Regions from separate parts of the Lelliottia amnigena genome, predicted to be linked through region 2. Evidence: predicted binding sites of a transcription regulator. Region 2 holds the regulator's gene; each other region holds the start of a gene.

Region 1 (4,448 bases), 1.3 Mb from region 2:
AGCGGGATTGTTTGCAAAAGCGGCGGTCTTTCACTCACCCCGATAGTACGGCGCGTCATAGTGTTTTCCTCAAGTGTTGTGAGTTGTTGGTGTTTTTATTCAAAAAAAAGCCGACTATCAAAGTCGGCTTCTTATTCGTTATTCGATTATTTCGTACCAAAAATCTTGTCGCCGGCATCGCCAAGCCCCGGGATAATGTACCCGTGCTCGTTCAGACCCTGGTCGATAGAAGCCGTGTACAGCTCAACGTCCGGGTGCGCTTTTTCCAGCGCCGCAATACCTTCTGGAGCCGCAACCAGCACCAGCACTTTAATGCTGTTACAACCGGCGTTTTTCAGCAGATCGATAGTCGCAATCATCGAACCACCGGTTGCCAGCATAGGGTCAACGACCAGCGCCATACGCTCATCGATGTTAGAAACCAGCTTCTGGAAATACGGAACAGGCTCAAGGGTTTCTTCATTACGGTAGATGCCGACAACGCTGATGCGCGCGCTCGGGACATGCTCCAGCACGCCTTCCATCATACCCAGACCTGCGCGCAGGATTGGCACAACGGTAATTTTTTTACCTTTGATCTGCTCAACCTGAACCGGACCGTTCCAGCCCTCAATGGTCACTTTTTCTGTGGCCAGATCGGATGTTGCTTCGTAAGTGAGTAAGCTTCCAACTTCAGAGGCCAGTTCGCGAAAACGCTTCGTGCTGATGTCATGCTCACGCATCAGGCCCAGCTTGTGTTTAACGAGTGGGTGCTTCACTTCCACAATCTTCATTCTCATTCTCCTCTGAGGTGGCTACCGCAAAAAAAATCGCCGGATTATACCGCTTTTTTCGGAGTGCGCCATACCCATCTTGCTTGACGACGATCAAGCAAAGTGATGAATACTGCGATATTGAGTCTACATCAAGACAAAAAAGAGCCCCGCATCGCGGGGCTTATTGGTCATTTACAAGGGTTAGAGCGACTCGCCGTTGGTCGCAATCACGTTCTGATACCACTCAAAAGACTTTTTCTTGCTGCGATTAAGCGTGCCGTGGCCTTCGTTATCTTTATCAACGAAGATGAACCCGTAGCGTTTTTTCATCTCGCCGGTTCCAGCAGAAACCAGATCGATGCAACCCCACGGGGTGTAGCCCATCAGATCGACGCCATCTTCAACGACGGCTTTTTTCATCTCACTGATATGCGCGGCAAGATAATCAATGCGGTACTGATCGTTCACCGTGCCGTCGCTTTCCTGCACGTCAATGGCACCGAAGCCATTTTCAACAATAAACAGCGGCAGCTGATAGTGATCCCAGAACCAGTTCAGGGAATAACGCAGCCCAACCGGATCAATCTGCCAGCCCCAGTCAGATTTTTGCACGTACGGATTGGAAACCAGACTTTTACTTTCGTCGTAATCCAGCTGCGGGTTATCTGGCGTCGCTTTGGTGGCGAACGACATGTAATAGCTGAAACCGATGTAATCCACACAGCCTTGTTGCAGCGCGGCAATATCGTCTGCCGTGATGTCCAGCGCAAAGCCGCGACGTTCAAAGTAGTTGAGCAGGTGCTGAGGATATTTTCCACGGACATGCACGTCGGTGAACCAGTAGCGACGGTGCATGGCGTTCATCGCCATCATGATGTCGTTCGGCGCGCAGCTCAGGGGATAGATTGGACACATCGCGATCATGCAGCCGATTTGCAGCGACGGATTAATTTCACGTCCGGCTTTGACCGCCAGCGCGCTCGCCACCAGTTCATAATGCGCCGCCTGGAACATGACCGGCTCGCGATCTTCACCCGGCTCATACTTCAGACCGGAGTTGGTAAAGGGCGCGAAATCTTCGTGGAAATTAGCCTGATTGTTGATCTCGTTAAACGTCATCCAGTACTTCACTTTGTGCTGGTAGCGCTCAAAAGCCACCGTTGCGAAACGCACAAAGAAATCGATCAGCTTACGATTACGCCAGCCGCCGTATTCAGTGACCAGATGGTAGGGCATCTCAAAGTGGGAAAGGGTAATCACCGGCTCGATACCGTATTTCCGGCATTCGTCGAACAGATCGTCATAGAACTGCAAACCGGCTTCATTGGGTTCCAGCTCATCACCATTCGGGAAAAGGCGTGTCCAGGCAATCGAGGTGCGGAAACATTTAAAGCCCAGCTCGGCAAAAAGTTTGATGTCTTCTTTATAGCGATGGTAAAAGTCGATGGCTTCGTGGTTTGGGTAGTTTTTACCCGGCAAAACGCCGTTGGTGATTTCTCGCGGTACGCCATGGGCGCCAACGGTCATCACATCGGCAACGCTGACACCCTTGCCGCCCTCTTTCCAGCCGCCTTCCAGCTGATGTGCCGCGACCGCGCCACCCCACAGAAAACCTTCTTTGAATACTGGCATGCTTTTTCCCTCAGTCTGCGTTATGTTCTGCAAAAACCATTACAGAAACCGGTTTCAGTGGAATCATGTGCAATGCCATAAGGGGTTGCAAGCACATTACAGAAACCGGTTTCATTTTCGTGAACGGTATCAAGTTTGTCTTCGCGCGAGGGTTAAATGTGTAAATTTCCAGCGACTTTTTGTGACAACAGATTAGGCTCGCAAACGTTTGCCTGGACTGTTAGAATTGCGCCGATTTTTCTTACTATCGCAATGCAATCGCGTGGGGACTTGAGCCGTGACCAACAAAACTTCTCTCAGCTACAAAGATGCCGGTGTTGATATTGACGCAGGTAATGCGCTGGTTGACCGAATCAAAGGTGTGGTGAAAAAGACCCGCCGTCCTGAAGTGATGGGCGGTCTGGGTGGATTCGGCGCACTGTGTGCACTGCCGCAAAAATATCGCGAACCTGTTCTGGTTTCTGGCACTGACGGCGTGGGAACGAAACTGCGTCTGGCAATGGATCTTAAACGCCACGACACCATCGGTATCGATTTGGTCGCTATGTGTGTCAATGACCTGGTCGTACAGGGTGCTGAGCCGCTGTTCTTCCTCGACTATTACGCCACCGGCAAACTCGACGTTGATACCGCAGCAAGCGTAATCACCGGGATCGCTGAAGGCTGTCTGCAGTCTGGCTGTTCGCTGGTCGGTGGTGAAACGGCAGAAATGCCGGGGATGTACCACGGTGAAGATTATGACGTCGCGGGATTCTGCGTCGGTGTAGTAGAAAAATCAGAAATTATCGATGGCAGCAAAGTGACCGATGGCGATGTGCTGATTGCGCTGGGATCCAGCGGCCCGCACTCTAACGGTTACTCGCTGGTGCGTAAAATCCTCGAGGTGAGTGGAAGCAATCCAGAAACTATCGAGCTTGAAGGCAAGCCGCTGGCCGATCACCTGCTCGCGCCAACCCGCATCTACGTCAAAAATATTCTTGAGCTGATTGAGAACGTTGATGTTCATGCCATCGCCCACCTGACCGGTGGCGGATTCTGGGAAAATATCCCGCGTGTTCTTCCTGATAATACCCAGGCCGTGATTGACGAATCCTCATGGCAGTGGCCAGCCGTGTTCAACTGGCTGCAAACAGCGGGTAACGTTAGCCAGCACGAGATGTATCGCACCTTCAACTGCGGCGTTGGGATGCTCATCGCGCTGCCAGCCAGTGAAGCAGACAATGCCATTAGCCTGATGCAGGCAAAAGGTGAAAACGCGTGGAAAATCGGTATCATCAAAGCCTCTGATTCCGACGAGCGTGTGGTCATTGAATGAAAAATATAGTGGTGCTCATTTCCGGTAACGGAAGCAATTTGCAGGCAATCATTGACGCCTGCAAACAGAAACAGATTAATGGCACCCTACGCGCAGTTTTCAGCAACAAGGCCGATGCGTTCGGCCTTGAGCGCGCACGCGAAGCGCACATCCCCGCGCACGCGCTTGAAGCCGCTCAGTTTGCCAGCCGCGAAGCGTTTGACCGCGAACTGGTCCAGGAAATTGACGCCTATGCACCAGATGTCGTGGTGCTCGCCGGTTACATGCGAATTCTTAGCCCCGCGTTTGTCTCGCATTATTCCGGACGCCTGCTGAACATCCACCCTTCTCTTCTGCCAAAATATCCGGGTCTGTATACCCACCGTCAGGTGCTGGAAAATGGTGATGAGGAACATGGCACGTCGGTGCATTTTGTCACCGATGAGCTGGATGGCGGGCCGGTTATTCTGCAGGCCAAAGTCCCGGTGTTTGATGGCGACAACGAAGATGACATTACGGATCGCGTTCAGGCGCAGGAACATGCCATTTACCCGCTTGTGGTGAGCTGGTTCGTCGATGGGCGCCTGGAGATGCGTGAACACGCAGCCTGGCTCGATGGCGTAAAACTGCCCCCTCAGGGGCATGCTTCAGAAGAATGATTATTCAAGCCGGCGATTGCCGGCTTTTTGTTGCCTGCCATTCATAAAAACCATAAATAATCAGGAGGTTTAGCGCTAATTTTCACGCTGCGTGGTCGGTTTACTGTC
Region 2 (4,448 bases):
CAGCATGCCCAGACATCCCAGCGCAAAGATGGTTAACCCGAGAAGAAGAATAGGTTTGCAGCCATAACGGTCAGAGAGCGGTCCCCACAGCAGCTGTGCGAAGGCAAAACCGGCCAGGAACAAGCTGAGGCTTGCGCTGATCGCGGCAGCAGGTGTCTGCAGGTCTTCCTGCATCGCGGCAAACGCCGGCAAATACATGTCGGTGGCTAAAAAGCCCAGCACGCTCAAACCGCCGAGCCAGACTAAGAATCCGTTGTTGGGTTGCATTGTCATTTCCTAATGAAGGCAGGTGTACTTTGGCGCAGAGTGTAGGGAGTGCAATCTGGCTTGTGAAACGCTAATATTTGGCGGTTGCGTTCAAAAATTTTGCAGGCAAAAAATGTGGTCTGAATATTCATTAGAAGTTGTGGATGCTGTCGCCCGAAATGGTAGCTTTAGCGGAGCCGCGCAAGAACTGCATCGCGTACCGTCTGCCGTCAGCTATACGGTACGTCAGATGGAGGAGTGGCTGGCGGTTCCCTTGTTCGAACGCCGTCATCGGGATGTCGTTCTGACCCCCGCTGGCGTATGGTTTTTGAAAGAAGGCCGATCTGTTATCAAAAAAATGATGATCACGCGTGAACAGTGCCAGCAGATTGCCAATGGCTGGCGCGGCCATCTTTCGATTGCGGTGGATAACATCGTTAAACCTGAACGGACGCGGCAGATGGTAGTCGATTTCTATCGCCATTTCTCGGATGTGGAACTTCGCGTGTCCCAGGAAGTGTTTAATGGCGTGTGGGATGCGTTATCCGACGGTAGGGTGGAGATGGCGATCGGCGCGACACAGGCCATTCCCGTCGGGGGCCGCTATGCCTTTCGGGACATGGGAACATTGAGCTGGCGCTGCGTGGTGGCAAGCGATCATCCTCTGGCAACGATTGAAGGCCCACTGAGTGATGACGTGTTGCGCAACTGGCCGTCGTTGGTGATGGAGGATACGTCACGATCGCTGCCAAAACGCATCACCTGGCTGCTTGATAACCAGCGGCGGGTCGTCGCGCCAGACTGGGAATCGTCGGCAACCTGTTTGTCGGCTGGGTTGTGTGTGGGGATGGTGCCTGTGCATTTCGCGCGTCCACGGATCGATCGCGGAGAATGGGTGGCGCTCGAGCTTGAAAATCCGTTTCCGGTCGCGGCCTGCTGCCTGACATGGCAGCAAAACGATATGTCGCCTGCGCTGGCCTGGTTGCTGGACTATTTAGGTGATAGTGAAACGCTGAACAGAGAGTGGCTACGGGAGCCGGAATAACCGGCCCCGTAGAAACGATTAACGACGGTAATCGCGGAACGGTCCATCAGCGACGGAGCGACGTTCAATCAGACGCGGATGGACTTCAATTGACTGAGACTCTTCACGCTTGCTGACGATACGATCCATCAGCATGTTGAACGCCGTTTCACCCAGGGAGTCTTTCGGCTGATGAATCGTCGTCAGTGCGGGAGTAAAGTAGCGAGCGTTGCGCACGTTATCATACCCGATCACGGAAATATCCTGCGGGACGCGTAAACCCAGCTCATCGGCTGCGCAAAGCGCACCCATTGCCATAATATCACCGCCGCAGAACACGGCTGTCGGACGATGTGACTGCGAAACAATCTGCTGCATCGCGCGGTAGCCCGATTCTGGCTCAAAGTCGCCCTGTACAATCCAGTTTTCCGGGACGGTAATCAGCGCTTCTTCCATGGCTTTCATAAAGCCCGCCAGGCGGCCAGCTCCGGTGTTGCGCTCAAGCGGGCCGGGGATGACACCAATCTCGCGATGACCACGTTCGATCAGGTAACGGCCAGCCATGTAACCGCCTTCGAAGGCGTTATCGTTAACGGAATCGGTAAAGTCTGCGCGCGTGTCACCCCAATCCATTACCACCATTGGGATATGACGATACTCCTCGAGCATCGACAGCACGGATTCTGGATATTCGGAACACATGACCAACAGGCCATCGACGCGCTTTTGCGCCATCATCGACAGGTAAGCGCGCTGTTTTTCCTGGCTGTTCCAGGCATTTCCCAGAATCAGGGTATAGCCTTTCTGGAAGCAGTTTTTCTCAACCGCTTCGATAATTTCGGCGAAATAGGCCGCTTCACTGCTGGTCGCCAGCAGACCAATTGACTTGGTGTGATTCACTTTCAAGCTGCGAGCAACGGCGCTCGGTGAGTAGTGCAATTCTTTGATTGCAGCCCAAACGGCGTTGCGCGTCTCTTCCGCCACGAAACGGGTTTTGTTAATTACATGTGATACGGTTGTAGTGGAAACGTTTGCGCGTTTCGCTACATCTTTAATTGTTGCCATTAGCTGTCACTCCAGACCATATCCTAAGCTCCTGATAAATTGAGAGGTAAACGTTTGCCTTCTCTCACCCTAATCTCGCAAATTGAATTGCGATACGCCGGGAAAACGACACAGGACGTCAGGAGGGGGTCAGTGGCCGGTACGCTTATAAATTTAGCGTGGAATTTTGTCTTATCTTGATGAAAAGGGGAAGCGCAAAAAAGGTTATCAGCCTAAATCCAGGAAGATTTTTGAGGTAAACTGTGTAAAAATGAGCAAGCTCACTTTTCATGTGGGGATTAAAAGGAGAAAAATTGATGAATACCGATCTTAAGTTTTCGTTAACGACCACGATTATCGTGCTGGGTTTGATTGTTGCGGCAAGTTTTACAGCTATTCTGCACTGATTCAGGCGGGGGAGAGCCTTCTCCCTCGTTTTCTTCCTTTCATTGTTACTCTCCCGACAATAATCTTTTGCCAATTTGTTAACTTCTCATTTTTTGTGATTGCTGTCATGCTTTCGGCATGTTTTTCTGTGTCGCGTAAAGGCACAGTATCCGGAGTTAATGAATGAAAATCAATTTTCCACTGCTGGCCCTTGCGATTGGCGCATTTGGGATCGGCACCACCGAGTTTTCCCCAATGGGGCTTTTACCGGTCATCGCTAAAGGGGTTGACGTTTCTATTCCTGCGGCGGGCATGCTGATCAGTGCTTATGCCATTGGCGTGATGATCGGCGCACCCCTGATGACGTTACTGCTTTCCCATCGCGCGCGTCGTAATGCGCTTATTTTTCTGATGGCCATCTTCACGCTGGGTAATGTGCTTTCGGCGCTCTCTCCGGACTACACCACCCTCCTGTTGTCGCGCATTCTGACAAGCCTCAACCACGGCGCATTCTTTGGTTTAGGATCGGTAGTGGCCGCAAGCGTGGTACCCAAACATAGGCAGGCCAGCGCGGTCGCCACGATGTTTATGGGGCTAACGATTGCGAATATTGGCGGCGTGCCGGCGGCCACCTGGCTGGGTGAAGTCATCGGCTGGCGTATGTCTTTCCTTGCGACAGCGATGCTGGGTGTCGTGGCGATGATCGCGCTGTTCTTCTCGTTGCCGAAAGGCGGAGCGGGCGAGCGTCCGGATGTGCGCAAAGAGCTGTCGGTTCTGCTCCGTCCGCAGGTGCTGTCTGCGCTGTTGACGACGGTACTGGGCGCTGGAGCGATGTTTACGCTCTATACCTATATTTCGCCCGTGCTGCACGACATTACGCATGCCACACCGTTCTTTGTAACGGCAATGCTGGTGTTGATTGGTGTGGGATTCACCCTCGGCAACTACCTGGGCGGCAAACTGGCGGACCGTTCAGTGAGCGGTACATTGAAAGGATTCTTGACGTTGCTCATCGTCATCATGGTCGCCATTCCTTGGCTGGCTCGTAACGAGTTCGGTGCTGCTATCGCCATGGTGGTATGGGGTGCTGCGACGTTTGCGGTGGTACCGCCGTTGCAGATGCGTGTCATGCGAGTGGCGCACGAAGCACCTGGGCTTTCATCTTCCGTGAATATCGGGGCGTTTAACCTGGGCAATGCGCTGGGTGCAGCGGCAGGGGGCGCGGTGATTTCCGCTGGGCTGGGATACAGTTTTGTTCCGGTTATGGGGGCGATTATTGCGGGGTTGGGTCTGCTGTTGGTGCTTTTGTCCGGGCGCCAACAACCGCAACCCGCTTGCGCAGCCGAGTGATAAAAACGCAGAAGGGTTAGCCCTTCTGCGAGTCGTTTTTACGCGGCGAAGTTCTTCGCAACAAATTCCCAGTTAACCAGCGCCCAGAAATGCTCCAGGTAGTTTGGGCGAGCGTTGCGGTAATCGATATAGTAAGCGTGTTCCCACACATCGACGGTCATTAGCGGTGTGGCAGCTGTAGTCAACGGCGTTCCCGCGTTGGACGTCGACACGATCGCCAGTTTGCCATCCGCCTCTTTCACCAGCCAGGTCCAGCCTGCGCCAAAGTTTTTAACCGCCGCATCCGTAAACTTCGCTTTAAATTCTGCAAAGCTGCCGAAAGCCTTGTTGACGGCAGTTGCCAGTTCGCCAGTGGGTTCTCCGCCTGCGTTAGGTGCCAGACAGTTCCAGTAGAAAG
Region 3 (4,448 bases), 1.9 Mb from region 2:
CGTGGAAGCGCTTGCAGAGCAAATCCGCCAGGCGGACGGCGTAGTGATTGTCACACCGGAATATAACTACTCGGTGCCGGGTGGGTTGAAGAATGCGATCGACTGGCTGTCACGCTTACCCAATCAGCCGCTTGCCGGTAAACCGGTGCTGATTCAGACCAGCTCAATGGGCGCGATTGGCGGCGCACGCTGTCAGTATCATCTGCGCCAAATCCTGGTGTTCCTGGATGCGATGGTGATGAACAAGCCGGAATTTATGGGCGGTGTGATTCAGAATAAAGTGGATACGCAAACGGGCGAAGTGGTCGATCAAAGCACGCTGGATCATCTGACCGGTCAGCTGACCGCGTTTGGGGATTATATTCAGCGGGTTAAAGCATAAGAGAAGTGCGAACCCTCTCCCACCGGGAGAGGGAACTCAGATCGTAGGTCAGGAAAGCAAAGCGCCACCTGACACCACTGGCAACTTAGTGTGCATCGATAAACACAATCTTCAGCACAAACAGCAGCGCCACGACAACAACGCATGGGCTGAGCTCGCGGAAACGACCGGTACCGATTTTCATCACGCAGTAAGAGATGAAGCCCAGCGCGATACCTTCGGTGATCGAGAAGCTAAACGGCATCATCACGGCAGTAATAAACGCCGGAACCGCTTCGGTTAAATCTTCCCACTTCACACGCGACAGGCTAGACGTCATCAGCACGCCCACATAAATCAGCGCGCCTGCGGCCGCATACGGTGGAACCATCCCCGCTAGCGGCGAAAGGAAGATCACCAGCAGGAACAGAAGGCCAACCACAACGGCCGTCAGACCGGTACGGCCACCGACGGAAACGCCGGACGACGACTCAATATAAGCGGTAACAGACGACGTACCGATAAATGAGCCCGCGACAGACGACACGCTATCAACAAACAGCGCCTGCTTCATGCGCGGGAATTTGCCGTTCTCATCTGCCAGACCGGCTTTGTCGGTCACGCCGATCAGCGTCCCGGAGGAGTCGAACAGGTTGACCAGCATGAAGGAGAAAATCACGCCCGCAAGGCCCAGGTTAAACGACCCCGCCAGATCAACGTGACCAATCACGCTAGACACGCTCGGTGGCGCGGAGACGATGCCGTGATACTGCACGTCGCCCATCATCCAACCCAGCAGCGTCGTCACCACGATAGACACCAGCACTGCCGCATGAATATTGCGGGAGGCCAGAATCGCGATGATAAAGAAGCCCAGCACGCCCAGCAGAACGCTGTGAGACGTCAGATTGCCAATGCTCACCAGGGTTTCTGGGTTCGCGACAATAACGCCCGCGTTTTTCAGCCCCATCATGCCGATGAACAGGCCGATCCCGCTGGTGATCCCCACGCGCAGGCTCACCGGGATATTGGCAATCATCCAGTAACGCACGCGGAAAATGGTCAGCAGCAACAGGCCGACAGCGCCCCAGAAGATGGCGCCCATCCCCACTTGCCACGGCAGCCCCATCGCCTGCACGACAACAAAGGCAAAGAAGGCGTTAAGACCCATCGCCGGCGCCAACGCCACCGGGAGGTTAGCAAACACGCCCATCAGAATACTGCCGAGAGCAGCAATCAGACAGGTGGTGACGAAGACGGCGCTGGTATCCATGCCAGCAACGCCCAAAATTTGCGGGTTAACAAAAACGATATACACCATCGTCAGGAAGGTGGTGAAACCAGCGATCACTTCGGTGCGTGCCGTCGTGCCGTGCTCGCGCAATTTGAACACGCGCTCAAGCAAACCCTGACCAGACGTCTGGGTAGTGTGTTGTTGACTCATCATCAATTTCCGAACATAGGAGGGAAAATTCGTCGCTATCCTATACCAAAATGCGACAATAAGGGCGGTTACGAGATACTTTTTTTCATTGATTTTGCTTATACGGCAACGATTGCGTCTCGTGATTCTGCAGTACGTAAACGTTAAACTTGTTAAAAGGGAAAAGCATGTCTGAGATTGAAGCGGTATTTTTCGACTGCGACGGTACGCTGGTCGACAGTGAGGTCATTTGTTCCCGCGCGTATGTCAGCATGTTCCAGGAATTTGGCATTACGCTCGATCTCGAAGAGATTTTTAAGCGCTTTAAAGGCGTGAAGCTTTACGAGATTATTGACATCATCAACGCCGAGCACGGCGTCAGTCTTGCGAAAGCGGACTTAGAGCCTGTTTACCGCGCCGAGGTCGCACGCCTCTTCGACTCGGAACTGGACGTCATCGCGGGCGCAAACGCGCTGCTGGATTCCATGGCGGTACCGATGTGCGTAGTGTCAAACGGCCCGGTCACCAAAATGCAGCACTCTCTCGGCAAACTGAAGATGTTGCATCACTTCCCGGAAAAACTGTTCAGCGGTTACGATATCCAGCGCTGGAAGCCCGATCCTGCGTTGATGTTCCATGCGGCGAAAGCGATGAACGTGAACGTGGAGAACTGTATTCTGGTGGACGATTCCAGCGCGGGCGCGCAGTCGGGGATTGATGCGGGAATGGAGGTGTTTTACTTCTGCGCCGATCCGCATAACAAGCCGATTGACCATCCGAAAGTCACGACCTTTACCGATTTAGCGCAACTGCCGGAATTGTGGAAAGCGCGCGGGTGGAAGATTACCCGCTAAGTTTCCCCTCCCCCCTCTTCTTCCACAGGAGAGGGAGAAAAGCGAAACGCTCAGTGATTGAGGGAACATCGCGAAACCTTCCCTCTCCCGGTGGGAGAGGGTTAGGTCAACATCACTCTTTCGGATCGCTACCCGCCAGCAGTTTGTCCAGCTCATCGCCCCCGACGTGACGGAAATCTTGTCCCTTCACGAAGTAGAAGATGTATTCGCAAATGTTCTGACAACGATCGCCGATACGCTCGATAGAGCGGGCGCAGAACAGCGCGGTCAGGACGCTTGGAATGGTGCGCGGATCTTCCATCATGTAGGTCATCAGCTGACGCACAATGCCTTCATATTCCTGGTCGACCTTCTTGTCTTCACGGTAGATACGCACCGCTTCATCCAGATCCATACGCGCAAAGGCATCCAGCACATCATGCAGCATTTGCACAGTGTGGCGGCCCAGCGACTCCAGGCTGACCAGCAGCGGCTGGTGCTGGTGAGAGAATTTCTCCAGCGCCGTGCGGCAGATTTTATCGGCTACATCGCCAATACGTTCCAGTTCCGCGATGGTTTTGATGATCGCCATTACCAGACGCAGGTCGCTCGCCGTCGGCTGACGCTTCGCAATAATGCGCACGCAGGCTTCGTCGATCGCGACTTCCATCATGTTGACGTTTTTGTCGCCTTCCACCACGCGCTTCGCCAGCTCGCTGTCCTGATTGTGCATCGCGGTAATCGCATCAGAAAGCTGCTGCTCCACCATGCCACCCATGGTCATGACCTGAGTGCGAATGCTTTCCAGCTCGGCGTTAAACTGACCGGAAATGTGTTTATTAAGGTTGAGATTGTCCATCATTCCTCCAGATGCCCAAAATATTTCTGGCTGCAACAGGGCGGCAACTGAGCAAATCCCCGAAAGCGTAGTTCTCTACGTGACCGGAGTAAGCAAAGGCCGCCAACGCGGGTACAGCCTAAAAGATGAAGGACATATCAGCCGTAACGACCGGTAATGTAGTCTTCTGTTTGTTTTTTGGCGGGCTTGGTGAACAGATCGTCCGTGTTGCTAAACTCAATCAATTCGCCCAGGTACATAAACGCCGTATGGTCTGAACAACGCGCGGCCTGCTGCATGTTATGGGTGACAATCACCACGGTGTAATCTTGCTTCAGCTCGGTGATCAGCTCTTCAATACGGCCCGTTGAGATCGGATCCAGCGCTGAACATGGCTCATCGAGCAGTAGCACTTCCGGGCGAATCGCGATACCGCGCGCGATGCACAGACGCTGCTGCTGGCCCCCAGAGAGAGAATATCCGCTCTGGTGCAACTTATCTTTGGTTTCGTTCCAGAGTGCGGCCTTGGTCAACGCCCACTGCACGCGCTCGTCCATATCGGCGCGAGACAGCTTTTCGAACAGACGCACGCCAAAGGCGATGTTGTCGTAAATGGACATCGGGAACGGCGTCGGTTTCTGGAATACCATGCCCACTTTGGCACGCAGCAGCGCGATATCCTGGGTATTGGTGAGAATATTGTCGCCATCCAGCAGGATTTCGCCTTCCGCACGCTGCTCCGGATAGAGCGAGTACATTTTGTTAAAGGTACGCAGCAGGGTGGATTTGCCACAGCCTGATGGACCGATAAATGCCGTCACCTGGTTTTTGGCGATATCCAGGTTGATGTTTTTCAGTGCATGGAATTTACCGTAGTAGAAGTTCAAATCACGAACCTGAATCTTACCCGGTGCAGTATCAACCATACTCATTGACTCATTTCCTCATTCGGCGCCGCGTGATGCCGCGCCGTAAAAATTAACCGTGTTTCTG

The links. Region 2 encodes PurR, which represses purine synthesis genes. Its sites were predicted from a motif close to CANGCAAACGTTTGCNTG; they were not measured.
Region 1: the regulator PurR is predicted to act here: its motif matches at 2,585-2,602, upstream of purM (phosphoribosylformylglycinamidine cyclo-ligase).
Region 3: the regulator PurR is predicted to act here: its motif matches at 1,907-1,924, upstream of I6L74_RS08555 (NCS2 family permease).

Annotation. Positions count from the first base shown of each region.
Region 1 is NZ_CP077236.1:512,609-517,056, forward strand. Features, by position in the region: gene uraA (uracil permease) at 1-59, opposite strand, end outside; gene upp (uracil phosphoribosyltransferase) at 147-773, opposite strand; gene I6L74_RS02450 (6-phospho-beta-glucosidase) at 957-2,387, opposite strand; gene purM (phosphoribosylformylglycinamidine cyclo-ligase) at 2,665-3,702, shown strand; gene purN (phosphoribosylglycinamide formyltransferase) at 3,699-4,340, shown strand.
Region 2 is NZ_CP077236.1:3,691,161-3,695,608, forward strand. Features, by position in the region: gene punC (purine nucleoside transporter PunC) at 1-267, opposite strand, end outside; gene punR (DNA-binding transcriptional activator PunR) at 380-1,291, shown strand; gene purR (HTH-type transcriptional repressor PurR) at 1,310-2,335, opposite strand; gene cydH (cytochrome bd-I oxidase subunit CydH) at 2,632-2,721, shown strand; gene I6L74_RS17405 (MFS transporter) at 2,885-4,051, shown strand; gene sodB (superoxide dismutase [Fe]) at 4,090-4,448, opposite strand, start outside.
Region 3 is NZ_CP077236.1:1,829,203-1,833,650, reverse strand. Features, by position in the region: gene I6L74_RS08560 (NADPH-dependent FMN reductase) at 1-382, shown strand, start outside; gene I6L74_RS08555 (NCS2 family permease) at 468-1,805, opposite strand; gene yieH (6-phosphogluconate phosphatase) at 1,973-2,638, shown strand; gene phoU (phosphate signaling complex protein PhoU) at 2,751-3,476, opposite strand; gene pstB (phosphate ABC transporter ATP-binding protein PstB) at 3,614-4,387, opposite strand; gene pstA (phosphate ABC transporter permease PstA) at 4,434-4,448, opposite strand, start outside.